Regions from separate parts of the Rossellomorea marisflavi genome, predicted to be linked through region 2. Evidence: riboswitches for the same ligand, from Rfam matches in the RefSeq annotation. Region 2 holds a riboswitch; the other holds the start of a gene.
The links. Region 2 has a riboswitch for S-adenosylmethionine ahead of K6T23_RS17615 (homoserine dehydrogenase). Riboswitches for the same ligand answer to the same signal wherever they lie in the genome.

Region 1 (15,087 bases), 1.7 Mb from region 2:
CAAGAATAGCTGAAGATGTTTTTTATCCACCACATTTGAATTACTCCATTGGGATTTTAATCCATTTTACCATTAGGATCAGAAATTTCAATCAAATCTATAAATCAAATAAACAGAAAAAGGGTGTGCCGATTTGAATGGCACACCCCTGGAATTTAGTTGTTTAAATTGATTTCAAAAGGCTTCAACTCTTTAGCCGAAACAAAATTGGAGAAATCAAACTGAAGTACCGTATTCTCCAGTGTAAAATTCTTGAACGGCTCTTCTCCATCCAACTCAAATGTGGATTGGAAGTGAGCGGTCTTCCCTTCGATCGTTTTCACTGTGTTTTTGCGGATACCGTGATGTTTAGGCGGGACAGGATTGTCAGGATCAATCTTATCAAGATAATCCTGATCCACCAACATCAGCTCATATTGAAGATTGTTTTCCAGCAGTTCAAGTCGGTCCGAGCTCAAGTCTGCAGGAAGACCGAGCAGCTGATAATCCAAGACCACCTGATCACCGCGCTCTGTTATTTCGTTCACCTGCACCTTCAGTCCAAGCCGTTCACTCTTGAGTGTGAAGCCGTCTTGATCCAGCAGCTGCTCCACCTTCGGATCGGCTACATCCACCTGAGGATAGAACGTAAGGGAATCGATGGCCGAAGCCGGTTTCGTCATCTCCACGCGAAGCGTCCGGTGGTACCCGTCTTCTTCCTGGGACTCGCTCAGTACGGTCGGATTGCCGAAACCGTATACCTTGCCGTCTTCATCCCTTGCCTTTTTAATCCGTATATCATCGTCTTTATATTTCTGAACCGTTTCATATACAAGGAACGAACTCGCCTTGCCCGTCAGGATTTCTTTCAGATGGAAGGTGACGCCATCCTGTTTGTACTCATGACTCTGGTCAAGTGCCGTCCGCATGATCTCCTCCTGCTGAAGAGGCACGTCGAACGTCCACTCTCCTTTGACGCCATTGATGGAATGGATCGTGACGGGAAGAATCTCATTCTCGTCGATGGTTTCGTACGGATAGTTCATCTTCCACTGGAAGTCATACCCGCCCTTCACTTTCTTGACGGTACTGGAACGATCGCTCAACCACGAATCACGATCCCCCTGCCCGTCACCGTAGTTGACATCAAAGCTCACTTCCCCGGGCTCATTCTGCCCCTTCTCCACGCCATCATCCACAAATCCCGTAATCGACACCGCTACACCGTCAAAATAGGCGCTGGTCAGTTTCACCGTTACCCCGTTCTTCGTCATGGACTGATCAAGCTCCGTCACCGCCTGCTGATGAGCAAGTTCCATTCCGGTTTTATCATTGAACTGCTGGAAGATCCCCCCGATGAGCGGCGCACTGGCCAACACGCTGTTCATCGTCGGATTCACAAAACCCGTTCCGAGTGTAATCCCCACAAGAGCAACTGCAGCCGTCAACCCGGTGGCTACCTTTCGCTTCTTCTTTGGCCGGGCTTGGTTCAACCCTTCTGAAATGGCGTTGAACACTTTCTCCTTCGGCACCGGAATCTGCTCCACCGCTGCTTTCACCTTCTTGTTATCCATGGCACTTGTCCTCCTCATCCTGATAGAGCTTCTTCAGTTCTGCTCGGCCCCTGCTCAGATTCGTCTTCACCGTATTCTCCGGAATGTCCATCATCTCGCTGATCAGCTTGATCGGGTAATCATGATAATAGAAAAGAATGATAGCTGTTCGATAACCCTCTCGTAAATGACCGATCGCATCAAGAAGCTGCTCGGACTCTTCCAGATCTGGGTCTGCGTGACCCGGCAGATTGGATAGAATCTCATCACTCAACGGAACCACTTTATTCTTCCGACGATACAGATCACCCGCACACCGAATGACGATCCTCGTGAACCAGGTGAGGAAATACTCCGGCTGCTTCAAGGAATGGATCGATGTAAACGCCTTGAATGACGCCTCCTGCACTGCATCCAGCGCATCCTCTTCATTATTCACATACAAAAACGCCGTCCGGTAAATCCGTTCATAATGCTGCTGAAGCAGCCTCTCAAAGGCCGCCTTATTGCCCTTGATCGCCTTCTTGACCAGCCGCTGGTCTTTTGCATCCATCTGGTTTGCCCCCTTTATACTTATTAGTGGGTTGGTTGGGGGAGGAAGGTTTCAGGTTGTGGAAGTTTTTATTTATACGATATCATTTACGGGTGATTTGGAGTAAAAAAATAACAAGAACCGTTTTGGGTTCTTGTTATTAAAAAAAGTTATTTTAATGTTAGTTTTGCTACTACCTCAACATGTGCCGTCTGCGGAAACATATCAACCGGCTGCAAATACTCAACGCGATAGTCACGCTTCAAATAGTCGATGTCCTTCGCAAGCGTGGACGGATTACACGACACATACACAAAACGCTTCGGTTTGACTTCCTTGATGGTATCGAGGAATTTGCGGTCGCAGCCGACCCTTGGGGGGTCGACGACGACGACGTCGGGGCGCCAGCCTTCTTGTTTCCATTTGGGCATGAGGTCTTCAGCGCTGCCGACGTAGTAGTCGGCGTGGTTGACGCCGGATGCTTTGGCGTTCTTTTTGGCGTCGTCGATTCCTTCTTTGATGACGTCCATTCCACGGATTTCTTTGGCGCCGTCTGCGAGCCAGAGGCCGATGGTGCCGACGCCGCAGTACGCGTCGACGACTTTTTCGTTGCCGGTGAGGGCGGCGGCTTTCTTGGCTTCGCCGTAAAGCTTGCTCGTCTGGATCGGGTTGAGCTGGAAGAAGGCGCGGGCTGAGAGTTCATACGTGAACTCGTCCAGGCGTTCTTTGATGCTATCCTTACCTTGAAGGTTAATCGTCTGATCACCGAAGATCAGGGACGTCTTCTTCGGATTGATATTTTGGACGATGGAGACGACTTCCGGCAGGCGCTTGCTGATTTCTTGGACGAGGAGATCCTTTTGCGGGACCTTCTTTTCTGTTGTGACAAGTACGACCTGGACCTGTCCCGTTTCGAATCCTACGCGTGTGACGATCGTCTTGATGATCTGGCGCTTCTGCTTTTCGTCATAGACCGGGATCTTGAAATCATTGATGATGCGGATGATTTCCGTTGTGACCTTGTTCGTCAGCGGATGCTGGACGATGCACTCGTCGATGTCGATGAGCTTGTTGGAGTTCATGCTGTAGAGGCCGGCGATGGCTTTACCGTCTTGGGTCCCGACCTGGAACTGGCTTTTGTTGCGGTAGTGCCACGGATTATCCATCCCGATTGTCGGGCGGATATCGAGCTCATCGAGATTGAGCTTCGTGTGGCGCTCGAGGGACTGGATCAGGATATCGCGTTTAGCGTCCAACTGTCCTTGATATTCAAGATGCTGAAGCTGGCATCCACCGCACTGTTCGTATACTGGGCACGGTGCTTTCGTGCGCTGGGGTGACGCTTTGCGGATCTTTTTCACGCGGGCTTCGGTGAATTTCGGATGGACCTTGGTGACTTCCACGACGACTTCTTCGCCTGGCAGGGCTCCTGGTACGAAGACGATCTTCCGTTTAAAGAAGCCGACTCCTTCCCCGTTGATCCCGATTCGTTTTATGGTCAGAGGAAACTGCTGTTTCAACTCGATGCGTACTTGGTTTGACTGTTGTTTATTCATCTATTCACGTCCGTTCTACTCAATACTTCTCCACAGATACAGGGAGGCATAGCTCAGGTAAGGGTCCCATGCGGCGCTCAAGCGCTCCATTTCCTCGCGCGTCGGCTTCTGTTCCATCCCGAACAGCTTCTTGATGGCGTTCTGGATGCCGATATCCGCCATGGGGAACAGATTCGGCCGCCCGAGTCCGAAGAGGAGGAAGCTCTGGGCCGTCCACGGTCCGATGCCGCGGATCTTCGTAAGCTCCTTGATGATGACTTCATCGGACTCACGGGCAAGTTCTTCGAGGTTGAGCTCTCCGCTTGCCACCTTCTCTCCGACGCCGATCACATACTCCGCCTTCCGCTGGGAAAATTGCAGCTCCCGCAGTTCGTCCACGGTGAGGGTCGCGATTTTCTCCGGTGACGGATAGAACCAGACGCCGTCCTTCTCGGTCCCGTAGCGGGTGACGAAACGGTGGGTCAGGGTGAAGGCGAACTTCAGGTTGAGCTGCTGATGGATGATGCTCTTCACGATGGTGGCAAATGGATTGAAATCAAGGACGATCGGCGTACCGACATGCTCCTCGAAGATCGGCTTCAGATCCGTTGCGAGAAAGTGGGCTTGGATCTCATGAAGTCCCGTGTGCCACTGGAAGATGCGGGCGATATGGACCTGTTTTTCTTCCGATTTGTCGTCTCGCTCGAATGATAGGACGAACGCCGGCTCATCCTTTGTCCCGACACCTTTTACAGTGATGACTTCCCCTGTCGGATAATACGGGACCTTTACAAGTCTCGCCTCTCGATCCACAGCATGGAGCGGGTCGATGGACAGCCGCTCGAGCACACGGTCGAAGTCATACGGCCCCGGTATCTCGATCCTTGTTTCGCTCATTTGCCTCCCCCTTTCTACATATGCGTATTATAGCACACACCAGTATCCCCTCGCCTGCTCTGTGAAATACCTCTCAAACCCCACCCAAATTCATGTTATACTGTCAAACATAGGAATCTAGCAAGGAGGTCAAAGCGTGAAGAAATCAACTTGGATCCTCGCTGTCGGAATCAGCGCCCTCATCATCCTGTCAGGATCTTTCCGAATCTACCAGATCAAAGAAAACTCCAAACAAAATCAGAAAAAAGCAGCCGAATGCGTAGACGGAGGCGGTACCGTTCTTCTCTATGAAGGCTCCATCTTCTCCCTTAGCTCGGTGTCATGTGAACAGTAAAAGGATCGCTCCATGGACGGGGCGATCCTTTTGTTAGGAGGATTTTTTCAGTTGATGGGCATATTTCAAGGAAAAGCTGACGATTGCGATGATCCACGCAACGATGGCCAACCCGACCGGAGCATAGGTCAGCGTGCGGATAAGGCTTTCCGGCATGAAATACGTTTCGCCCTGCGGCATGAAGAAGCTCGCAATCTCAACGTTGTACATACCGGCTGTCATGAGTGCGACAACGGCGAACCCCGACCAAATTGACAGGGCATACGGCTTGATTGTTTTCATGAACCGTGAAGCACCGTCGTTGACCTTCTCTGACAAGATCTTTTCCCCTGGTGGATAAGTGGTGCCGTCTTTCTTTCCACTCATCTAGTTATTTCCTTTTTTCAGCTGATGGGCATACTGGACGGTGCAGGTCGATATGGCAAGCAGGATACAAGCTAAGCCAAGGACCGATGGGATGTATGTATTGGTCAACAGGAAGCCCGCTCCCGGTAATGGTGAGGTGAACAGGAAATTCGCTATTTCAACTCCGTTTATGCTGATGATCAAGAGGATAATTCCAATCAGGGCGCTCCAGATGGAAAAGCGATACGGCTTTAAGCGGATCATTGCCCCCTCGTTTTCGTCTTGGAGTACCTTTTCCTCAAGTTCTACCCGAACATCTTTCTCCATTTTCATCTCCCCTTTTCTATTTTTCTCCATGCTAGATCCAATATATCCTGATGCAGTGCCATCCATCCTTTATAATGATCCGGTGCCTTCGCAGGTTCCATGAAAAGCCGTGCCCCTGACTCATGCTCCCCCTCAAACGGATGGATCTTCGTGACTTCCATGACGAAATACACCTGATACCCGACCTTTGGATACGGTCCGTCTTCAGTCCATGAGTCGTTCTCACTATGATCCACCGTGATGTGACCGAGCATCGTGCAGTCGCCTTCTACATATCCTTCCTCCATGGCTTCACGCCTGAAGCATTCTTCCGGCGTCTCCTCGGCTTCCAGATGACCTCCGGGAATATCCCACCCTCTTGAATGGAGATTAACGAGAAGCAGCTTCCCTTCGTAAAAGCAGAACCCATGGGCACTTGTGATGCGCGAGGGATCCGGTAGGGAATCCGATTCTGTCCACGACAGCTTGATCCTTGCACCGCCCCATGTGACATATGTCATGACACGCCCCCCTTTTCATTCTTTCTACTTATACTAATTCCATATTATTCTTTTAAATTCCTTTTTATCCCTGTAATTATGCTAGGATGAATATGTAGGAAAAACTCATGAAATGGGGAATGTGTATGATGGTCAACACGGGAATCTTAGGGATCGGTGTCGATATTCCCGACCGCGTGGTGAATAATGAAGAACTCGGTGCCCGCTTTGGCATGAAAGCCTCTGACATCGAACGGAAGACCGGCATCATCGAGCGCCGCTACCTCAGCAAGGAAGAAACGCTCACAGAGCTGTGCGAGCGGGCCGGAAAGCGGGCCATTGAGAACGCCGGCGTCAATGCAGAAGAGATCGACCTTGTCATCATCGCCACGAACACCCACGACACCCACATCACCGCAGCCCTCGTCCAGGACCGGATTGGTGCCAGGAAATGCGCCGGACTCGACCTTCACTCGGGATGTTCAAGCTTCATCACAGGACTCGCCACCGCCGTTCAGTTCGTGAAGACCGGCATGTATAAGAAATCACTCGTCGTCGCCGTGGACAAGTGCTCCTCCCTCCTCAACCCCGATGATTATAAAACCTCCCTTATCTTCGGGGACGGCGCGGCCGCGGTCATCGTGGGAGAAGTCCCGGAAGGCAGAGGGATCCTCGGCATCACCATGCAGATGGACGGAAGCGGCGGTCACCACCTCCATCTCGACGAGAACAAACATATCAAAATGAACGGCCGGGCCGTCTTCGATTTCGCCGTCGAAAAGTTCCCGGAAGCCGTAAACGAAATCCTTGCCCAGACTGGCCACACCCTAGACGACGTCCACTTCATCATCCCGCACCAGTCCAATCTCCGCATCATCGAAACGAGCATCGCGTCCCTCGGCTATCCGATGGAACAAGTCCACACTCACACGATCCGCTACTACGGCAATTCATCCGCACCCACGATTCCCATCGGACTTCACAAGGAAGTCACTGAAGGCAAAATAAAAGACGGCGACCTCGTCATCCTCGTCGGCTACGGAGCTGGACTCGGATGGGGGGCCGTCGCCCTTCGATGGGGAAGCTGATCACTCCCCGCGATACGCCTGATACCAATGAAACGGCTGGATCTCATCCAGCCTCTTGAACTCTACATGCCCGTCTTCCGTATAGATCCCGGCCTTCACCTGGGGTCCCCAGTAAAACAGACGCTCCTGGCACACCCCGCATGGAGTCAAAATCTGATATGATGCATGCTCATCCTCTCGGGCCACACAGATCGTATGCGTCACTTCATCAGCAGACTTATGCGCTTCTAGGATCGCCCCCGTCTCCATGCAGAGCTCCGTCGACGCATTGATCACCTCAGGAGCCACGCTCGTCAACAAGCGCCCGCCCTTCGTCATCATCGCCGCTGCCCCGCCCCATCCGGTCGGGTAGCGGGTGTTGATGAGGTCGATGGCTGCTTCGTATAGTTGTTGTTCGATTGTCATGGTGTATTGCTCCTTTATTCGTTGATAGTTGTTTAATGTCCTTCGTTTGAGAAGAACTCTTCCCTCAAAATCGAATACTGCTTCAGATCCATCTGCGTCCCCCTCAGATTCATCGCCTGCCGCAGCGTCCCTTCATACGTCATCCCGAGCTTCTGCATCACCCGCTCCGACCCGATGTTTTCCGGGAAGCATCTAGCCTGGATGCGGAGGAGGTCCATATGCTCGAATCCGAACGTCAAGAGTTGCCGGGCCGCTTCCGTCATATACCCTTTCCCCCAATAGGGGCGTCCGATGGTATAGCCGATCTCCGCTGTCCGATGCCGCTCACTCCATGACACAAAATCAATCGTCCCGATGAATTTCCCGTTCTCTTTGCACTCGATCCCCCAAGGGGACACTTCCTCATTCCGGTACGCCTCCAGCGCATAATCAAGGAACTGCCTCGTATCCTCAAGGGTCTGATGGGTATCCCACAGCACGTACTTCGTCACCTCGGGGTCAGATGCATACCGGAACATGTCGTCAAGATCGGTCGCTGCGATCTTCCTGAGGAGCAGTCGCTCCGTTTCGAAGATGGGCGGGTTGCTGTAGATGGATTGGATGGTGGTCATGGGTTTTCCTCCTTTTTGATTATCGTCATTCTAAGCCAAGAAATGTGATCATCACGAGTGTCCATGCGATCAAAGTGAAAGAAAGTGTCAACCAGAACGTGTTGATGGCCGTTTTTTCATCCCTCTTGATCTTTTTCATGATCGTGACGAGATTCAAACAGAATATGATACTGAGGATCGGTGTCAGGTACATACCGGTATAGAGGAAGACAATCATTGGTTTCCCCCTTAATGGAATCCATTATCTATTTGACTATTATTCCATCATTTAACAAAAACAACAAGGTGATTTTCAGAATCATCGGTTATTTCAATGGGTAGAGGAGCGGGTTCAGTCAACATCGGTAAATCCATATGCACGTGCCAACTCAGTGACCTCAATGGCCCGTCCGGATAGAGATGCAACATGGGCATCCATAGCCAATGCGACCACTGCGCGCCCAACATAGGCGGTGGTTTCCGTCGCCCCGTCCTCTGGGCCGAATCCAGCATCGACGACCCTTTCCGTCCTCATCCAACCGGGGCACAGCGCCACTGCCGACACATTGTATTCCTTCAGTTCCTTTGCCATCACCAAGGTCATCCGGTTGACGGCATTCATGGCAAGATCATAGTACAAGTTAGCTGAAATCGTATCACCGAGCTGGGCGGTGATGTTGACGATCAGCCCTTTTTGCTGCGGGATCATGAGGAGAACGGCATCCCGGGCAGTGAGAACGTAGGCATGGGCACCCGCACCCATCATCGCATCCCAGTGTTCCTCCGGCGCTCCCAGAAGCGCCTGCCTCCTGCACGGGGAAGCGAGCTTTCCGAACCGCCGAACACGCTGTTGACGAGAAGATCGATGCGGCCATGTTCGTCTTTGATACCATCGAATAAACGGCGGACATCGGTTGAGTCGGTATGATCACAGCGAACGGCGATCCCCTTCCCCCCGCGTGCCGTGACTCCTGCGGCCGTTTCTTCGATTGTTTCCGGTCGGTTGTCGGTTGTAGATCCCTGAATGCTTCGTCCTGTCACATAGACAGTTGCCCCAGCTTCGCCTAGCTCGTAGGCAATTCCCCTGCCTGCTCCGCGGGATGCACCGGTGACGAGGGCGATGGTGTTTTGTAGTGGTTTCATGGTCAAAATCCCTTCATGTTAGGTGGTTTTGATTCTGGACGGGTCTTGTTTGGTCACATTTTCGGGAAAACAGGATGAAATGGCATACTTTCTTCATTTTTAAATTCCTTATATATCCAATTATATCATTCCACCTCCATTTTCTACCGACTTTTAAACTTTTTCTATCAACTTTGGGAAATTTATTATCAACTTTCGAGATTTTACTTCCAACTTTTTTCGGGCAGGCTTTTTTATTTTCAACTCTTCGAGGTTACTGTCAACTCGGGAACGGTACTTCCAACTTCACACGTATATTACCAACTTCCGCCCACCTAAGACTCCAAATCTTCCAATCCATCACTCCCCCAAACAAAAAAAGCCCCGACCGCTTCATAAAAAAATGAAGCTCCGGGACCGTCCAATGCACCTATTCGATATACGTCACGCTGGCCACATACCCATCATTCGCTTCCTCTGCCTTCAACACCCAGTTGCTTGAGAGCAGCTTCTTCAACTGGATCAGCTCTTCCACGCTGAGGTGCAGTCCTTCAATCCCGTTGTCCAAGTCGGTAAACGGCTTGCGGAATTTCATGCGAAGAAGGTTACGAAGGCCGTTGTAGGTAACGAATTTGATCTGGTAGCCATCATTCAGGATGCTCTCCAGCGCGTGCCGATCCTCGGCGAGTTTCAGCAAAGCATCGAAGTTCCCTTCTGGATCTGCCTCCAACAGTCGCGTTGTATCTCCACTTGCTGCGGCCTCAAGCAGTATCTCATTGGTGATGCCTTTTTCGCGGAGGGATTCGATGGCGTAGGCGTCCATCATCGTGATTTTGTAGGTTGTCATCTATGTATCTCCTATTCTTCTGTTAAGTTAAAAAACGTAGTGCTCGGCCAGTTTGATGAAGGCTTTGCCCGTGTGAACGAGTGCGCGTTCGTCGATGTCGAAGCGCGGGTGGTGATGGGAGTACTGGGTTGCCAGGTCATCCGTCCGGGATCCGACTCGGAAGAAGGTACCGGGCTTTTCCTGAAGGTAATAGGCGAAGTCTTCAGCGCCCATGGTCGGCTCTGACTCGGCCACAGGTCCAAGATCAGCGAAGAGGCGACGGGCAATTTCCGTTTCCTCCGGATGGTTATAGAGGGCCGGGTAGCCACGCAGATAGTCGATGCTGTGCGTCGCCTTGAATCCGGATGTGATGCCGGCGACAATCGAATGGATCTCTTCCTGGACCTGGTCGCGCACTTCGCCTTCGAATGTACGCACTGTGCCTTCGATGGTGACGTTGTCGGGGATCACGTTGAAGGCGGTTCCGGCTTTGAAAATGCCGATGGTGACGACGGCGGATTTCAGGGGATCGACCTTCCTGCTCACGATCTGCTGGAGGGCGTTGACGACGGTCGTGCCGATCACGAGTGGATCGATCGTCGTGTGCGGCCTTGCGCCGTGACCGCCGAGGCCATTGATGTGGATGGCGAATTTATCGACGGCTGCCATGCGGAAGCCTTCTCCGACGCCGTAAGACCCAAGTGGCAAATCCGATGCAAGATGGGCTCCGAATACATGGTCCACTCCTTCAAGCACGCCTTCTTCGATCATGAATTTGGCTCCGCCCGGCGGTGTTTCTTCTGCCGGCTGGAAGAGGAAGATGAGTGTGCCGTTGATGTCTTGTCCATATTGACTCAGCACCTTGGCAACAGACAACAGGGCGGACGTATGCCCGTCATGGCCACATGCGTGCATCACGCCGGGATTCTTGGATTTGTACGGTGCGTCTTTTTCATCCGTGATCGGCAAGGCATCGAAGTCGGCCCGGAAGGCGATCGTCTTGCCCGGCTTCGCCCCGCGGAGCGTGCCGGTGATGCCGTTGCCGCCGATTCCGGTCTTCACCTCAAGCCCGAACTCACGCAGATTTCTTTCGATGAAGCGAGCGGTTTCGGTTTCCTGGAAGGATAGCTCGGGATTCTCGTGGAGATGCCGCCTCCAGCTTCGTGTTTCTTCAAAGTTTCCTTCAAGTTCTGTATACATCTCTTGTCTCGTCATGCTCTTCCTCCTTCTCTTCATAAAAAAAGACCTCTCCAAGAGGCCTCTTTCATCAGCCTCTTATCGTTCAGACGCACTGTCTGCTGGATTTGGCACCGTGGATCCGGTTGCCGAGGCTTCATGGGGCCAGTCCCTCCGCCTCTCTTCATAAGAGCATTGCACTATTCAGTTGAGTTCTTTCAGGACCCGGTCGATCGCATCCCTCAGCTTTGAAAGGGTCGGGTAGTCTTCCAGTTTCATATAGAAGGTTTTTGAGAAGGTCTTCACATTGAAAAACAGAGTCCAGTAGGCCTCTTCCTCAAGTTCGGCTTTCTGCTTCTCTAGCATCTCAGGAAGTTTTTCCACCAGCGTTATGACTTCCCCCTCATCCATCCCCTGCCAGATCATCTGAAGGATCGGGACGAGGAGCCGCTCATCTTCATCATGGATATAGGCATGGTGTGACACCAACACCTTTTCCCATAGTGCCTTCAGCAGGACCGGGAACATATCCTGATCGACTTTTGGGTTCAGCACGAGCTCATCCACCATGTCTGCTGCGTGGGCGACACTGTGGGCCCATCCCTTTTCCTCGACGAAGCCGCGCACGTCCTGTTCCTGCTCCAGGTATTCCACCGTGATATCGGCTGCTTCCTGGATCTTATCCTCTGATAAGAAATCGGCCTCTTTGTCCCGTCCAAGGACGAGTGCCATGAGGAGGGTCGTGAAGGCGCGCGTGAAGACGGAATCCGTCCCTTCCTCACCGATCCCCTTCATAAGAAGATGATCCATGGAAAGGTCGAGGAGATCCTTCAGGACTTCGGTATGGAGTCTGTCTTCCTCAATGATCAATCGGTAAAAGGTGGTGTAAATCAATTTGTCTCGGAGAACGGGATCCGGCGTCCCGATATGCTCCACCATGGCCAGGAGTACGTCCAGTTGTTTCCCTTCTTCGACATCCCCTTGCTGCAGAAGTGACTTTAATTCTGCTTCAGGTAAGAAGGTTTGACCTGTTACATCGCTCATTCGATTCTCTTGCCCCTTTGTGATCGTATTGCAGTCGAAGGACTGTTCTCTATCTCTACTTTTCTTTCCATACAATACCCAGGACATGTTCCGTTGAAACTGTTCCGCGTCTGTATGTGCCATTACTATTATTCATCGGCTAATCAGCACAGGTGTTTAGCAGAACGATGGTAAATTTACACAAATTCATTCACAGCATCCTCTTCCGACCAAACCTTGATTCCATGTCTTCTCAAGAGTGCGGTTGTCACACCTTCCCCGGGAATCTTCTCTCCGGAAAAATCCCCATTGTAGATCATGGAGCTGCCGCAGGAAGGACTGTTTTCCTTCAAGACGATCTCCGTCGCCCCCATCTTCCGGCAAATGGCGAGGGTCTCAGCAGCACCGGCTACATATTGATCCGTCACATCCGCTCCTGAACGGTCCAGCACGCGAGCCGTACCGTCGAGCACATCCTCACCCGTACCGCCCTGGATCTCGGCAGGCTCACGCGGGGTTTGGAATCCACCCAGAATCTCAGGGCAGACCGTGACGGCCTTACCCGAACTGACCATCTCTCCGATCACGTCTTCGAGGCAATCCGTCCCATTGTATCGTACCTTCATGCCTGCAAGACATGCGCTTACCACCAGCATGCCTGAACGCCCCCTTATGAACAACTATTCAATTCTTATTATTTCAAATTTTCAACCTTTGTACAACAAAAATAAAACTTTTGCCAATATCAGTCATAATGTCTCATGATGGGTGCAGAATCGACAGACCCCTTCACTTGCTAAACCTTCCGACCCGCGTTATACTTGCACCTTTGATTCTTAACGACAACTCAGAGGAGGCTGACAAGATGGAAAACTTTACGTATCATAATCCAACGAAACTGATTTTCGGAAAAAATCAGGTCAATGCATTGACGGACTTGATCCCCCAGTACGGAAAGAACGTCCTGCTTGTATACGGAGGCGGAAGCATCAAGCGCAACGGCCTGTATGATCAGGTGCTGGACATCCTGAAGAACCTTGACGTGAACGTATCCGAGCTTGCAGGGGTCGAACCGAACCCGCGTCTATCCACGGTCCGGAAAGGAATCGACATCTGCCGTGAGGAGAACATCGACTTCATGCTCGCCGTCGGTGGAGGAAGCGTGATCGACTGCACGAAAGCCATCGCTGCTGGTGCAAAGTATGACGGCGACGTCTGGGACATCATCAATAAGCAGGTCATCGCTCAGGATGCCCTTCCGTTCGGGACCGTGCTGACCCTTGCCGCAACCGGATCTGAAATGAACCCGGACTCTGTCATCACCAACTGGGAGACGAACGAGAAGTATGTATGGGGTAGCCCAGGCGTGACTCACCCTGCCTTCTCCATCCTTGATCCGGTCAATACGATGTCGGTTCCACGCGACCAGACGATCTACGGCATGGTGGACATGATGAGCCACGTGTTCGAACAGTACTTCCACAATGTAGCAAACACGCCGCTCCAGGACAATTTATGCTATTCGGTCCTTCAGACTGTGATCGAAACAGCGCCGAAACTCCTTGACGACCTCGAGAGCTACGAGAACCGCGAAACGATCCTGTACTCAGGTACCATCGCCCTGAACGGTACTCTTCAAATGGGCTACTTCGGCGACTGGGCGTCCCATACGATCGAACACGCCGTGTCGGCCGTATACGATATCCCCCATGCCGGCGGACTGGCGATCCTGTTCCCGAACTGGATGCGCCACGTCATCGACCATGATCCGGTCCGCATGAAGCGCCTCATGCTCAGCATGTTCGATATCGAGACGGAAGGACGCAGCGACAAAGATATCGCCCTTGAAGGTGTCGAGAAACTGAGCGCGTTCTGGACCAGTCTCGGAGCGCCATCCAGACTCGCCGACTACAACATCGGCGAAGACCGCCTCGACGAAATCGCCGGCATCGCCGCCCGCGAAATGGAATACGGAGGCTTCGGTAACTTCAAGAAACTCGGAAAAGAAGACATCCTTTCCATCCTGAAGGCTTCCCTATAAAACAACGAAAGCCCTGTCCGCGTGTGGACAGGGCTTTTTGTCAGGAAATCCAGAAAAAATCCGTGACGTACAGGATCATCATGAAAGATAGCAAATACGCTACGCTCAGCAGTACGCGGATATATTCCTTTCGTTGCTCGGAATACTTCCACTCCATATACGCGCGACACAACTCAGGAATCGTTATGCTCGCGAACATCGCAAACAGCAGCACGAACCATAACGACTCATCACCGCCCTGAAGGATCATCACCCATATGAACGAGGACATGAGAATACCCAAACTGACCCAGCACATTATCTTATGCCATTTCCAGTGCGTCTCGTTGTAAAAAGTGGGAAACTTCCTCCGACTCTCGAGATGGAGCCATTTCCCCAGCGCCCACTGCAACACCATGTACAGCGCCGCAAATACGAACAACACGAGCAGTACCAAAGCCATACTCGCCATCGAACAGCCTCCTTGATCAACACATGATGAGCTCAACCAACAAGCATCCTACCAAAATGGATGAGAGGTGAAACTCCATCCATGTATATTCGCCTGCCCCTTGCCTCGCCACGGCACCCGTCAAATTAGCAGAGACCCGTTATGGCTCAAGGTTGATGAACCGTATTGAAAAAGAGTACATGTCCGACAGCTTCCTCGGCCTTCATACCAGCCCGAAGAGGTTGGTGACGTAAATTGTCAACAGAAATACCAGTACATACCCTGCTGATGCCAGCACCCGAATATATTCCCTTCGCTGCTCTGAGTACTTCCATTCCATGTAGGCAGTGCATAGCTCTTGAAAGAACACTCCCGCAAAGTTCGAAACCAGGATAACCTTCCAAA
Region 2 (15,087 bases):
CGCTACCTGTTTCCGGTCTATCGTTCATTTTCATGAATGCCTCGGGCACCCATGGGGATGTGACGACTCTGATCCATGAAATGGGGCACTGCATCCACAATGATTTCAAGCGTACTCTCCCCCTTGCTTTTGACCGGGCGACCCCGATGGAATCGGCTGAGCTTGCGAGCATGGGGATGGAGTTATTGTCCATGGATCACTGGCATCATTTTTATTCAGAAGAGCAGGTGCGTCAGGCCAAGCTTGATATGCTCAGGGACATCATCCAGTTCTTCCCGACAGGAATCAGGGTCGATGAGTTCCAGCACTGGATGTATGAGAACCCCGGTCATTCTAAGGAGGAGCGATCAGAGGCGTACGGACGGATCGTAGACAGCTATCTGTCATCAGAAGAGGATTGGAGCGGGTATGAAGAGGTGAAGAAGAAGGCGTGGCTCTTTGTCCTTCATATTTTTGAGGTCCCTTTCTATTACATCGAATATGTCATTGCCCAGCTTGGGGCTTTGCAGCTCTACCGGATCTACAAAGAAGACCCCGATCGGGCAATCGAAGGGTACAAGGAAGCGCTCAGGCTTGGGAATACGGCTTCTCTATCCGATGTGTATGAAGCGGCAGGACTATCTTTTGATTTTTCCGCTGATATGATCAAGGGGCTTGTGGCGTTCGTGGAAAAAGAGATTGACGAGCTTGAAGGATCAATCGTGAAGAATTCATAACTTGATCTACACAAAAAGACCCCATCGGATGCGGGCTTTACGGCTTCCAATGGGCTCTTTTTGTATTCGTACGAGAAACATCAGTTATACGTTCCGATTGGCATCGGGATAAAATTTTTGGTGGATGTGTTGGTACTCTTCGGTATGACCGGTGATCTTGGCAAGGATTTTCAGTTCGGTGAGCAAGAAGGTTTTATCAAGTTCATAGATCACGGATTCTTCTATATGATCGATGGTGTTGGCGGCGAAGTCCCAAAGACATTGATGCCGTTCGCGCGGCAGGGTTTCTGAAAGACGGGAAAGAGCTTTTACGATATCGGTGATGATCAAATGGTTGCCCCGGGCATAATGCCTGACGTATCCGAATCCGCGATACAGGTAATAATCAAAGTCTTCAATCTCGAGAATGACCCGGACATCCTCATCATCGTCAATTAAGTAAGGGGAGAATGACAGATGATGATTGATGGTGAGCATCAGATCCGTAATCTGGTGAATCGTATTGGACGCTGTTTTCGGGTCGTCATTGCCGAGGGATTTGATGGCCACCTCTGCGAGTTTGTGCATTCCCATTTGAAGATCCTGAATTTCCGTTTCCTTGTGGCCGATTTCAATAAGAGCCAGGTATTTTTCCACATCGACTTTTTCTTCATCCGCCCCGTACAGGCAGATAAGGTTGTTTCCGCAGAGGACGAAATCGCCGATTTTGAAGTGCAGGCGTACGATGATCCCGTCCTCCCTGGCTTTCTCGATCATGGAATGGAAGTCGATGAGCTGTACGTAGCCCGATGCCTTTGCTTTGACATTCAGGCACTTGCTTTCGTCCAATTCGAACCGGGGATGATCATCCTTTGTCCGGTGGCATTCCAGATCTTTTTTCAGTGTTTGATTGATCATGACTTCGGATACCTTCTTCATGTTGTAGGTGATATTATGTACCTGCATCCACGTAGAGGCGTGGTTGATGAAGAAGATGAAAGTGATGGCTGCAATGAAGGCGACGATGACGGTCAGGACGGGTGCGGCGGTGAACATTTCTTTCTTTGAACTTCCGATGAAGAGGAAGTTGAATAGTACAAAGACAAAGCTCCCATTGAAGATGCCGAGAGCGTGCTGGGTCTTTTTATCGGAGATGAAATTCAGCAGCATGCGTGGCGAGAACTGTCCGCTGAATGTCGTAAGGACGACGAGAAGGGAGTTCAGTGTAAAGGCACTCAGAGTGAGTACCCCGCCGATCAGGGTACTGACGAGCGTCCTGGTGACCGATGCATTCATGCTGAAGAGCTTTGGTACATAATGAGACAGCTCTACTTTCAGATCTAGGAACAAGGTGCATGCCACAAGCAGCAGGGACAGGCAGATGTAAAGGAAGGGCATGAACCAGATGGTGAGCTGGATTTCGTGAGCCCGCTGTCTTTTGGACATGAGCAGGTACTTTTGTACGTCATTTGGCAGGAATTTCTTAAACATGGTGTAACCCGATCCTTTCTGAATGGTGTTGAGTAGTCATTTGTTTCCCTTCGTGTGCGGGTTAAAACGTATTTTGAGGTATTTTAAATAAATCTTTTTTAGCCCTGCTTTTAAAGGGTCGAAAAGAGTCTAATTATCAGAAAAGATAAAAAACCTATTGACGTAAAGCCCTGATCCCCTATATAATCCTACTCATACTTATTGACTGAACAAACCAGAAAAACACACACTCTTATCTAGAGCGGCGGAGGGAATAGGCCCGATGAAGCCCGGCAACCTGCAATCATGAAAGGTGCCAATTCCTACAGATCGATGGTGATCTGGAAGATAAGGGGAGGAGCCTGCCTCATAAGCCCTCTTCTTAACCATAAGAAGGGGGCTTTTTTGTATCCCCTGCCATCTTTCAACCAAGTCATTCAACCCTTTAGGAGGAAGAAACATGTCAGAATTGCACGTAGCACTACTCGGATTCGGAACCGTCGGTCAGGGGGTATACGAAGCCCTGGAAACACATCGCGAAAGGATCAAGGATATCACGGGAAAAGAGGTGCGGATCCGTGCCATCTTGATCAAAGACCCATCAAAGGAAAGAGAGATTGATCCAAGCATCAAGGTCACGACGGACTTTGACGAAATCCTGGAAGAAGAGGGCATCGATGTCTTGTTTGAAGCGATTGTCGGGGAAGAACCTGGATACACCTATCTCACCAAGGCCATCGAACGGGGGATCCATGTTGTAACGGCCAATAAGGCGATGTTTGCTTCGAAGGGTGAGGACCTTTTGACACGGGCACGTGAACGGGGAGTCGCAGTCGGATTTGAAGCGACTACGGCAGGAGGACTTCCCATTATCGGGGCCATCAGGCAACTACTGAATGTGAATGAAATCACACATATTCAAGGTATATTGAATGGGACCTCCAATTTCATCCTTTCCCAGATGAGGAAAGAAGGCTTGTCCTTCGAGCGGGCCCTTTCTATTGCTCAGGAAAAAGGGTACGCAGAAGCAGATCCCACCAGTGATGTAGGAGGACAGGATGCCTTCTATAAGCTCATGATCCTCAGTCGAGCCGCCTTCCATGGTCAGCCCGACTGGGGAGCGGTCCCGAAAAAAGGGATCACAGATCTAACCAGTGATTGGCTGCAGGCCGCTGAATCCTTCTCCCTCCGGTTCAAGCATGTCGGGTCGATTCAAAGGGACGGAGAAAGCATAAGCGGAGTAGTGGAGCCGGTACTGGTGAAGGAGTCTCATCCTTTTTACGGAGTGGAGAATGTTGAAAACGTTGTGTCTGTAAAAGGAAGCCTGGTGGGAAGGGTCACCCTGTCAGGACCGGGAGCGGGTAAATTACCTACAGGAAGTGCGATGGTGGAGGATTTTCTATCTCTGATCGAAGGAAGATACGCATCTTCCGAGACGCGTGCCAGAATAGGAGTCGAATCCCTTTCCGGCCGTGATGGTGAATGGGTGGTGAGGACTTCTGGTGAGGCATTGCCTGAATGGGTCGACCGCTTTGATCTGTTGGACCGCATCACACTGAGCGGCCACCTGTATCTCTTCATCAGAGGAAGTGAAGAAGAATGGAATGCAGTAAAGCAAGCGGATGAGAAGCTGCAGCCCTATCCCATCTTGAAGGAACTTCCCCTTGAGTCCAGATTGAAAAGGGAAGCATCGGTACGTTAACTATTTACGAAAGAAGGGGACATGGTGGAGATCATCGTACAGAAATTCGGAGGCACTTCAGTGGGATCGGTGGAAAGAATCAAACGGATGGCCCAGCATGTCATCCGTGAGAAGCAAAAGGGGAAAGAAGTGGCCGTCGTCGTGTCCGCCATGGGTGACACGACTGACCATTTGACGAAGCTCGCTGGGGAAATCACGGCCCATCCACCGAAACGGGAGATGGACCTCCTGTTATCCACTGGTGAACAAATCACCATTGCCCTGTTGACCCTGTCGATTCAAGAGGCGGGATTCAAAGCCGTTTCTCTTACTGGGCGACAAGCGGGCATCAGAACAGATGGCGTCCATGGGAAGGCCAGGATAAAAGAGATCGACCCATCCCGAGTGCAGGATGAGCTCCGTAAAGGAATCATCCCTGTGGTGGCGGGATTCCAGGGAATCACAGACGCCGGTGAAATCACGACCCTTGGAAGGGGAGGTTCCGATACGACGGCGACGGCCCTTGCTGCAGCCCTTGGTGCGGAGCGCTGTGATATCTATACGGACGTAGATGGGATCTATACGACAGATCCCCGGGTTGTGCCTGCTGCGACGAGAATCCCACATCTTACCTACCGTGAGGTTCTCTGTCTCGCTGATTCCGGGGCAGCTGTCATCCATCCCAGGGCCGTCTTTCATTCAAAAAAGAGCAGGATTCCGTTCCGTATCCTTCCAGGCTTGATCAAAGGCGAGGGAACACTCGTGGATGACCACATTCATACCACTGATCGGGGCCCTGTCGGTGTTGCGTTCAAAGATGAGGTCACCTCCATCAGTATGAAGGATTCCGCTTACGGGTTGGAATCCCTTCTCAAGGAATCCCTCGAAGTCATCCACGTGAAACCCGATTTGCACTGGAAGGGGCAGGATCTGACCCTGACGGTGGATGCATCTGACCGCAGCGACGTCGAGCATCTGTTGCGCGATCTTGGCCAGGAATACTCGAAGAAGGTGGAGCAGGCAAAAGTGACCATCGTGAAATCACCGGGTTCAGACATTCTGAGGTTCGGGGTGAGGTCCACTCTTGGTGATTCCGGAATCGATGTATCTTCCATCCATGAAGATCCGGAAAAGGTAACGGCCCTTATCGGGTCGGAGGATATTTACAGAGCTGCTGACGTGCTCCACACGTTTGCCGGTCTCGATGCTTCCGGGGCCAAAAGGGTCGTGAGGTGATCAAGGGGTGATCATGACAGGTGTTCCCACCGGGATGATTCCTGCCAGCTCCTCCACGTCCTTATTCTGCATCCGGATGCATCCAGCCGATACCGCTTTTCCAATCGAGCTTGGATCGTTGGTTCCATGGATGCCATAACCTTGCTTCGACAAGCTCATCCACATCGTCCCGTATGGACCACCTGGATTGGGAGATTTGTTGATCACGATGAACTCACCGATCGGGGTTTCATGGAGCATCCTTCCTACTGCTATGGGATATTGCTTCACCAGTGTTCCATTTTTATAAAGGCGAAGCCACCGTTTATTCACTGAAACCTCGATTCTGTACGGGATGGTATGGGTATTCGGGATGCCAGGAATGACAATGGGCTGCCCTGGATAAATCGCTCCCGGGCTCACACCGGGATTGGCATCGATGATGGTCTTAAGTGGCTTACGGAAATCGGTGGCAATCTGATACAGCGTTTCTCCTGTCTTGACAATATGGATCAACGAAATACACCTCCATGCCTTTTTATCAACCATCATATGTCTGGATGGGTGGGCATGTGAAAAATCCCGTCCTTCAAAACGAAGGACGGGATTTTTTGATCAATGCTTAGTTTGATTGGAAGGGGCATAACTTTGAAGCATGAGGGCCATGTCCTGAGCCTGCAGCTGAGGAACCTGATAGTACCCATGTTTATTCTGATAAAGGAAGGTTTCGTAGCTCATCTCGATGAAGTTCGGCACGCTATCTGCCACCACTCTTCTCAGGACGGGATTGGTCATTTCAAGGGCCGTCATGGCAAGAAGGGAGGCGAGGGACTTGGTCTGACCGAGCATGTAAGCGGATAAGCCATTGTCCGATAGGTCCTGTACAGACGCATTCGGCTTTTTGGGCGCTCCTGCTTTGATGCCATAAACGGTTTGATGCTCCTGCGTCATCTCGTAAACCTGTGTCGGAACCTGAGGCTTGCTGCCTGTTGAGAAGCTTTCGACAATGGTATTATATAGCGTTGTCACAAATGAGGACTGGCGATGAAGGATGTCCTTCAGGGCCGGATCCTGAATGTGGGGCTCATACATTTGATACTGATCAAGCATGGAGATGATTCCTGCAATCACTTCGTGGGCATCAAATAGTTCATGCCCGCCATGATTCGGCGGTGCCTGCATGTGTTGCTGGTTGAAAGGCTGTTGGTCCATTGTGTATCCCTCCTGGAAACTGTCATTCGCCATTTAGTATGTACACTGCGCAGGATTACATGCAAAGCAGAAGGTCCCCACCACAATATCCACGACTATTTCAAGACAAGCCTGAATACAATGGAAGAAAGACGTGGTAAAGGTGGGCATTCATGAGTATTTTCTTCAGTTATATCTTCCTGGGATTATCTTTGTCTGCACCGATGGGGCCAATCAATGCGGCTCAGTTGGACAAGGGGATACGCTATGGATTTTGGCATTCATGGCTCGTAGGCGTCGGAGGCATGGGAGCCGACGCCATCTTCATGCTTGCCATTTACTTTGGGCTCGCACCGTTCATCGACACGCCGATCATCCAATTGATCCTGTGGATGTCGGGTGCGTTCATCCTGATCTTCACGGGTATTGAAAGTATTGCGAAATCCCATGAACTGATGCAACCGCAACAGGGGGCTGAAGGAGAGTCCAAGAGAAAATCGCTATGGACAGGTTTTATCATGGCACTATCGAATCCCCTCAGCATCATTTTTTGGCTTGGGATTTACGGTTCGATCCTTGCTCAAACGACTTCCTCCTACGGAACAGGTCATGTCCTCCTATATAGCCTGGGGATTTTTATCGGAATCACGATTTGGGATATCACCATGGCCATCATTGCCACGGGTGCCAAGAAATATGTCCGTCCGGGTGCATTGCGTCTCATCTCGATACTCTCTGGAGTGGTCATGTTCGGCTTCGGCATTTACTTTGCCATCCGTGCAGCGGATGTATTGTTCTCCTAGACAGACACCCAGTTCATGACCGTTACATATCATGTGGTGTATTTCCGAGGGGGGACACCAATGATTCTGAATCGTGAATGGATCGAAGGGAACAGAGACGCGATGAAAGAATGGGAGCAAGAGGCATACGATTATTTCAAGGAAATGATGGAAAATCGTGATCAGCCATACCCTTGCGTTCCAGGAGTTCAAGGCTTTCAAAAAGATATGGTAAGGTACGGCTTCGCTTCAGGCGAACCGGAAGCCGCAGGTGGAAAACTCGCTTCTATGCTGTCAGAATACACACGCATGTCGAGGTCAGCCGGCACATTTACCTCCTTGGTCGTATTCTTTGAATGGAAGGAAGGAACAGTCGATGGATTCAGGGATCGATTCTGGGGGCTGCTGAATCAGCTTCACGCAGATGACCCCGTACCATGGCCTGAGGGCATTTCAGAAGATCCCTCCCATCATTCATGGGAATTCTGTCATCACGGAGAGTCGTACTTTGCATTCTGTGCGACCCCTGCTCATCAAAAACGGAAGAGCCGACACTTCCCTTACTTCATGATGGCCTTTCAGCCGCGATGGGTGTTCGAAGAAATCAATTCAGGAACACCCCTTGGTCAGAAAATGAAAAAAATCATCAGATATCGCCTTGAGAAGTACGATGAGGTAGAGGTTCATCCTAGTTTGAAGTGGTACGGTCAGGAAGATAATTTTGAATGGCAGCAATACTATCTGGGAGATGATGATGCCTCCATTAGTAAATGTCCATTTTTGAATAGCTTGAAAGCCGCTAAGAGATGAGGGTTCCTTGTCTCTTTTTTTGTATGCTCGGATGATGCAAGGGGGATTCTAATGAGCATATGAAGTGATGGAGGCAATGACATGGATAAGATACAGCCGAGATGTGAAAATGAATTTGGTGAATTGAAGACCGTACTGGTATGTTCCCCTTCCACCCTGGACGTTCCCGATCAAAAAACAGCCGATTACGTGCAGTGGGAAAAACCTGTTGATCACGAGATCGCGTTGGAAAACTTCCAGGCGATGAAGGCAGCGATGGAGTCGGAAGGTGTCAAGGTCATTGATTATGCGGACTATCTGAAGGAGGATGATGCTGCGCTGAGCCGTCAACTCATCAACAGGATCTTTGTGAGGGATCTTGCTTGTGTGTTTCGTGACCGTCTGATTCCCGGAGATGCCGGGACATCGATGAGGGCACCAGAGTATGCGCATTCCCACCGTCTCTTCAGTGAATGGTTCGAACCTGATATTTTCCGGATTGAGGATAACAATGAACTGAAGGCACTGGAGTACGGGGATCTTATGCTGTTAAATAAAGACGCAATCCTCGTCAATACGGGTCTAAGGACAAGTATCGAAAGCATCGAAGCCGTGCAGGGGAAGATGTTTGACGCAGGCTATAGTGAAATCGCCATCATCGATCTCCCGAGGAGAGGCGATACCCTTCATCTGGATATGAATCTCAATGCGGTGGGTGAAGGCGTGATCCTGGCTAAAGGATATATGCGTTTCCTGCCTGTACAGGTCGTCCATGAGGGGGGATCCCATTATTATATGCTTGGGGATTTCCTGAGGCGGCATGGTTATGACATTCTTTGGACCGACGACGTGTCCCATACGGTAGCGGATATCAATTTCCTGAACCTGAATCCGGAAACCTTGCTTGTCTCCACGAAAATGAACAGGCACATCCTGAAGGAACACCCGAAACGGAAGCAATTACGCATCATCGAAGTGGACGTGAATGAATTGGAAAAAGGGGGCGGAGGGATCCGCTGTATGACCTTGCCATTCATACGCGCCTAGTTTCAACAGCATTCAACCCTTTTCCCGGGAAATAGTGTTGAATGCTGTCATGTATTTGAGCCTGGAATCAGGTCTGTTTCTCCATGAAGTCATACGTCGTCCAGCAGCGGTTCATATTGATGCCCTTTTCCTCTGCATAATCATCTCCCCATCTGCACATTTCAAAGAGGGTTTTCTGAAGCTTTTTGCCGAGGGCAGTCGTGGCATATTCCACTCTGGGAGGGACTTCCTGGAATACAGTACGGGACACAAGACCATGGGCCTCCAGTTCCCGTAATTGCTGGGTGAGCATCTTCTGGGTGATGTCCGGGATGGAGCGCCTCAACTCATTAAAGCGTTTGTCCCCTTCGTTCAGATTCCATAAAATCAATACTTTCCACTTTCCTCCGATCAACTCAATGACCATATCGATGGCACAGTGGTAGTCTTGCTGAAGTTCTTTCATGGTGTTTCTCCTCCCTGTATGGTTTCCATTCGGTAACTGGGGCACAGAATAGTGCCTACTTGCGGTATGGTTAGACAGTATATATTATATACCTAGAAGTTATCAGTTCATAGTATGAAAATAAAGGAGGAAATATAGATGAAAGCACTGCTGTTGGAAGGGAAGAATCAATGGGAAGAGATGAAGGTTGAGGAAGTGGATCGTCCTTCACCCGGAAAAGGAGAAGTCCTGGTTGAGATTCATGCGGCAGGATTGAATCCGGTTGATTATAAAACAGGTACCAATGGAAATGCCGCTTGGAGCTATCCTCATATCCTCGGTCTTGACGGTGCGGGGGTTGTGGTTGAACTTGGGGAAGGCGTTGACCATCCAAAAGTAGGAGACCGCGTCCTTTATCACGGAGATTGGACCAAGAAAGGATCATTTGCTGAATTCAGTACGGTAAAAGCTCACTCGGTATCCATCATTCCGGATTCGGTTTCATTCGAAGAAGCAGCCGCATTGCCAACTGCCGGATACACAGCTTACCAGGCCATTCACCGGAAATTGCCACTGGATCACATCCAGACGATCCTGATCCACGGAGGAGCAGGCGGCGTCGGTGGATTCGGCGTCCAGCTTGCGAAGCTTCAAGGAAAGACGGTCATCTCCACGGCGTCTGAGCACAACCATGAATATGTAAAATCCCTTGGAGCGGATTACGTCGTCGACTACAAAAAGGAAAATGTAGTGGAGAAGGTACGGGAACTGACCGATGGACGGGGAGTAGACGCCGTAGTGGATGCCGTCAGCAGGCAAAGTGCCACTGAATCCTTGGACATGCTTGCCTATATGGGGCATATCGCTTACATCGCCGGGGCACCTGACCTTTCTGGTGTATCACCATTCTCCATCGTACCGTCTGTCCATGAAATTGCCCTGCAGGCGGGTCATCATGCGGGAGATCGTCACGCCGAAAAAGATTTCGCGACCATCGGCGATGACCTGCTTGACCTTGTGGCAAGCGGTAAGATTGATCCCATGCTAGGAGAAACGGTGAGCTTGGAAGAAGTACCAGCCGCCCTCAAACGTCTTTCCGAACGACATGTAAAAGGAAAAATCGTGGCATTGATCAAGTAAGATACAGACAGGAAGTTTGACCCTGCCCCCGAGGTGCGGGTCTTTTTTTAATTGGAGGAGATCTGGCCTAACGAAGAAAGAACCCTGCCGGAGTGCAAGCAGAATTCTTTCTTCGTTAGGCCAATCCAATCTGTTTTAAATAATCCATGCTTTTCCTCACGCTTTCGATGGGGCTCGTCTTCGAGGCATCCTGTTCAACGATCCACCAATGGATGTTAGCGCTTTCCTCTAAGGCGAAGACAGGCTCCAGGTCAACACCACCAGTTCCCAGTTCCGCGAAGAAGCGTTCCCCATCAGTGGTCATATCCTTTAAGTGAACAAGGGGAGGATGGTAGCGTTCGATCCACTTGGCCGGATTTTCCCCGGCATATGTCAGCCAGTATACATCGAGCTCCGCCTTTACGCTCGTTTCTTCCAATATGGAAGAAAGGGCAGGGCGTCCATTATATTCTGTCAGCACTTCGAAATCATGATGGTGATAGCAAAGGGTGAGGCCGGCTTCGTGACAGCGTTTGCCAATGGCATTCAAGTCTGAGATCAAAAGCGCATAGTCACGCTCTTCTTCAGTCAGGTATGGGCATACAATGAATTTCACACCGAGCTCCAATTGCTCCTCCAAGACCTTCTTCAGATCATTCCGCAGATCTGCGAGGGGCACATGGCTGGAAATGGCCTGCAGTCCACAGGATTGAAGTGCCTCCTTAACCTCCAGGATATCCAGCCCACCGTGACCTGCAAGCTCGACTCCGTCGAACCCCATCTCAGCCACTTTTCTCAATGTACCTTTGAAATCCTTGTCCACTTCCTCCCTCAGCGTAAACAGCTGCAGGGCAACAGGTATTTTCTTCAAGGTTCCGCCTCCTCATTCAGTCCGTCCTGTCCCTCATATTCTGATTGATGAGTTGAAGGACTTCTTTATACACTTCTAACTTCTCTTCAGGAATCCCTTTTAAAATCTGATTTTCAAATACATCCTCAATGAAAGGAGTCAGTTCCTGCTTCACGTTTTTCCCTTTATCCGTGATGTGGATCAAGAAGGAGCGGCGATCGTCGACATTCTTTTTCTTCGTAATCAGATTTTTGCGTTCAAGGATATCGAGGATTCTAGTGACGGTAGGCTGGTCCTTGTCGGCAAGCTCAGCCAATGCTTTCTGGCTGATCCCATCGTTGGCTGCCAGGCGTTTCAGTACGGTCCACTGTTCCGGCGTAAGATCAAATTCCTTCAAATGGACGGTAAGATACCGGATGACGTTCCGGATCGTGTGACTCGTATTCAAACCGATGGATTCATCAAAAGTCGTGTTCATTTTTCATCACCTGCTAAAAGTAGATTCTTGCCTCTATCATAACGTAAATGTGGATGAGGAAGGGTAATTTTATCATAGACATAAGTAGTTGTCATGGCAACTATGTTTACAAATTCACAAATCCGCGTTATAATTAGCATGACATTAATTAAGTTAGTAAACTAAATAACAGTTAGGAGAAATGTTATGAATAAGCCAATCTGGACGCGGCCATTCATCATGACCGTCATTAATAACTTCTTTATGTTCCTTGTCTTTTACTCGTTGTTGACCATACTACCGGTATATGTGCTGGATGATCTTCAAGGAAATGAAGGACAGGCAGGACTTGTGACAACGATTTTCTTGATTGCAGCTATCATCGTCCGTTTATTTGCAGGTAAGATCCTTGAGGTGTTCGGTAAGAGAAAAGTACTTCTCGCCGGCATTTTTTTATTTTGTATCTTTACATTCGTTTATCCGTTCGTCAACAGCTTCTTCCTGTTGATGGTATTGCGTTTTGTACACGGGATCTTTTTCGCCCTGTGTTCCACCGTCCTCATGACGCTTGCAGCAGATATGGTACCCGCAGAGCGTAAAGGGGAAGGGCTTGGCTATTTCGCCATGTCCATGAACCTTGCTGTCGTTGTAGGACCATTCCTATCATTGGCTCTGCTTCAGATCCTTCCGTTTAAAATGATTTTCCTTGGTCTGGCTGTCGTATTGCTGATCGGCTTTGCCTGCTCGTTCGGAATCGAAGTGGTAGAAGAGGAGAAAACGAAGGTGTCGCCGAAAGGACGTATGACACTTGAAGACATCTTTGAATTCAAGGCATTGCCGATTGCATTCGTAGGATTCTTGACGTCCCTTGCATACTCCGGGATCATGTCGTTCATCTCGGTGTACGCGAAAGCCCTTGGTTTGTTCGAATCAGTCAGCTTGTTCTTTGTTGTATTTGCAGCGGTCATGCTGCTATCAAGACCGTTCACGGGCCGCCTATTCGACCGCTCAGGTCCAAGTGCTGTCATCTATCCGTCCCTTGTGATCTTTGCAATCGGGTTGTTCATGCTCAGCGTGACGCATACAACAGGACTGCTGTTGGTTTCCGCAGGATTGATTGGTCTTGGGTATGGGGCACTGCTCCCAAGTTATCAGACCATGGCCATCCAGAAAGCACCGAAAGAACGTACCGGGCATGCCACGTCTACATTCTTTATCATGTATGACCTTGGAATTGCGATTGGTTCATTTGCTCTCGGAATCGTTTCATCCCATCTGGGATACTCATCCCTTTACGTGGTTTGCGGAAGCATCATCATCATCACGATCGCTGCCTACGCATGGGTCTCGAAGAAACGCCGTGGCCGTCAGTTGGAAACATCTGAAGTTTCATAATAACAAGAAAGACTGGAGCCCCACAGAGGAGTCTCCAGTCTTTTTTTATACGTTGATTTCTTGAGTCTTCTCCTCTTGCAGTGCCTTGAATCTCACGTAGAAGATCGTGGTCATGATCAGTGAGAATCCGCCGAACAGGACGGTCATGACAGGCAACCCGACAAGATCGAGAAGCAGTCCTGTCATGAGAAGGACAACCTGGAAGGCCATCCGGTCGAGCATGTTCCGGAACGAGAAGAACCTCCCATGATAGTCTTTCGGCATCCTCGTCTGGAAGATGGTGGCCGCAGTCGGGAAGAAGCAGCCGACGGCAAAACCGAAGATGATGAACGACAGCACCGAAAGTACCGGGTTCCCGGCAAAGTACAGAACCAGTTGGGCAATCCCGATGATGAATGAGAAGGTGAACAGGATTCTGTAAGGGGAAATCTTTTCTCCGATTCGCTTCACGGCGAAGGCACCGATCATGAACGAGAGGCCCTCAGCCGTATAGATCCATCCCTTGATGGCGGTACTGTCCTGGATTTCACTGATGTTGATGACCATCAGGTTGAATCCCCCTATGAACAGGAGGGGGATGAGGGTCATGACCAGCGTCATGGAGACGATGGGAAGATTCTTCAGCACGGGGAAGACTTCTTTGAATCCACCTGATTTCCCTTTTGCCACCGTGGATGCCCCTTCTTCCTGGAATGAAAGGAACCAGGTGAGGCCGAATAGGATGGCATACGCCAAAAGGGAAAGGATATAAAGCATGTAGAGTGGCATGATGACCAGGAGCACGCCTCCAAGTGCCGTCCCGAGAATCCTTGATAGGGTGGACACATTCATGTGGACCCCGTTCATCTGCAGGAGCTCTTTTCCCTTTACGACCATGGGGATCGCTGCCTGAAGCGCAGGAAAATAGAATGCAGCAGAGAGCTGGATCACCATGAGGAAAACGACCATCCATAGGACGGACCCGGTGTGAATGGCGATCAGCATGAACACCACGCTCACCACCCGGATGAAGCCCGCAGCCAGCATGACCGTTTTTTTCTTCATCCTGTCAATCAGCTTTCCAGCATAGGGTCCGACCGCTAGACCGGCAAGCAATCCTGAAGCAAGGATCAGGGACTTCATAAAATCAGACGGTACTTTTTCCTGCATGAACTCGAGGTTTCCGATGATCCCGAGCCACAGTCCGAGTCCGGCGATGAACTCACCGCTCAGCAGGATCCATACGTTTTTATTTTTCCACATACGCAACCTTCTTCCGTTATTTCGCTCCTCTAAATATACACTGGAAGGGCTATGTTTGGAACAAGTCTTTTCAATTTATGTAACCGTATGACAAACAATGAAGATGGGACAAAACTAAAAAAGGCCCCTTTAATGCCGAACACGATCAGTATAGGATCTTACTACCGCTCATGATCTCCGTGCAAGACTTCGCTTTCCGCGGGTAGCCCGTGAGCCTCCTCGGCACGCCTGCGGGGTCTCACATCAGCTACTCTTCCCGCTGGAGTCTTCGTCTTGCACTCCGATCAACCGCTGGGAACAATGAAATTTTAATTTTCATTAAACGAATTTAAAACCCGAATCATTTGCTTTATCGTAGGCAAATGATTCGGGTTTTACTATGACTAAAACATATTTGTCTCAGCCTCTTTTTATAGGTGGATCCAATCCTGGGACCATTCCTCGATCCCCTTTATCAAAGGTTCAAGGGAATACCCCTTATCCGTGAGGGAGTATTCGATCCTTACGGGTGTCTCGGGGTAAACGGTGCGTTTGATGATTCCTTCTTCCTCAAGGTCCTTCAATCTTTCTGAGAGCAGCCGTCCGCTGATCCCGATAGCATCTTTGATGGCACTGTTCCGCTGAGGACCGTTCAATAGCTGGTAGATGATCAAGGTCGTCCATCTTTGACTGAGGATACCGATCGCTTTCTCGAATCGAGGACAAATTTCTGATTGTTTCACAGCCTTGC

Region 1: another riboswitch for S-adenosylmethionine. It lies ahead of K6T23_RS03705 (M20 metallopeptidase family protein); the one in region 2 lies ahead of K6T23_RS17615 (homoserine dehydrogenase).

What each region holds. Positions count from the first base shown of each region.
Region 1 is NZ_CP081870.1:711,610-726,696, reverse strand. It holds gene K6T23_RS03775 (DUF4179 domain-containing protein) at 156-1,553, opposite strand; gene K6T23_RS03770 (sigma-70 family RNA polymerase sigma factor) at 1,546-2,085, opposite strand; gene rlmD (23S rRNA (uracil(1939)-C(5))-methyltransferase RlmD) at 2,235-3,620, opposite strand; gene K6T23_RS03760 (DNA-3-methyladenine glycosylase family protein) at 3,636-4,496, opposite strand; gene K6T23_RS03755 (hypothetical protein) at 4,633-4,830, shown strand; gene K6T23_RS03750 (hypothetical protein) at 4,864-5,196, opposite strand; gene K6T23_RS03745 (hypothetical protein) at 5,197-5,502, opposite strand; gene K6T23_RS03740 (NUDIX domain-containing protein) at 5,505-6,002, opposite strand; gene K6T23_RS03735 (3-oxoacyl-ACP synthase III family protein) at 6,128-7,069, shown strand; gene K6T23_RS03730 (cytidine deaminase) at 7,070-7,474, opposite strand; gene K6T23_RS03725 (GNAT family N-acetyltransferase) at 7,507-8,085, opposite strand; gene K6T23_RS03720 (hypothetical protein) at 8,111-8,302, opposite strand; gene K6T23_RS22155 (SDR family NAD(P)-dependent oxidoreductase) at 8,417-8,830, opposite strand; gene K6T23_RS22150 (SDR family NAD(P)-dependent oxidoreductase) at 8,827-9,207, opposite strand; gene K6T23_RS03710 (hypothetical protein) at 9,617-10,033, opposite strand; gene K6T23_RS03705 (M20 metallopeptidase family protein) at 10,061-11,227, opposite strand; SAM riboswitch class I at 11,285-11,381, opposite strand; gene K6T23_RS03700 (DUF2785 domain-containing protein) at 11,393-12,319, opposite strand; gene K6T23_RS03695 (2-thiouracil desulfurase family protein) at 12,409-12,867, opposite strand; gene K6T23_RS03690 (iron-containing alcohol dehydrogenase) at 13,077-14,252, shown strand; gene K6T23_RS03685 (DUF4181 domain-containing protein) at 14,293-14,703, opposite strand; gene K6T23_RS03680 (DUF4181 domain-containing protein) at 14,906-15,087, opposite strand, start outside.
Region 2 is NZ_CP081870.1:3,351,251-3,366,337, reverse strand. It holds gene K6T23_RS17625 (M3 family oligoendopeptidase) at 1-716, shown strand, start outside; gene K6T23_RS17620 (DUF2254 domain-containing protein) at 801-2,186, opposite strand; SAM riboswitch class I at 2,416-2,520, shown strand; gene K6T23_RS17615 (homoserine dehydrogenase) at 2,626-3,867, shown strand; gene K6T23_RS17610 (aspartate kinase) at 3,889-5,082, shown strand; gene K6T23_RS17605 (L,D-transpeptidase family protein) at 5,083-5,577, opposite strand; gene K6T23_RS17600 (spore coat protein) at 5,677-6,273, opposite strand; gene K6T23_RS17595 (LysE family transporter) at 6,426-7,055, shown strand; gene K6T23_RS17590 (YqcI/YcgG family protein) at 7,116-7,844, shown strand; gene K6T23_RS17585 (arginine deiminase family protein) at 7,926-8,870, shown strand; gene K6T23_RS17580 (winged helix-turn-helix transcriptional regulator) at 8,938-9,315, opposite strand; gene K6T23_RS17575 (zinc-binding dehydrogenase) at 9,454-10,434, shown strand; gene K6T23_RS17570 (sugar phosphate isomerase/epimerase family protein) at 10,550-11,284, opposite strand; gene K6T23_RS17565 (MarR family winged helix-turn-helix transcriptional regulator) at 11,301-11,741, opposite strand; gene K6T23_RS17560 (MFS transporter) at 11,928-13,115, shown strand; gene K6T23_RS17555 (MFS transporter) at 13,161-14,357, opposite strand; gene K6T23_RS17550 (winged helix-turn-helix transcriptional regulator) at 14,768-15,079, opposite strand.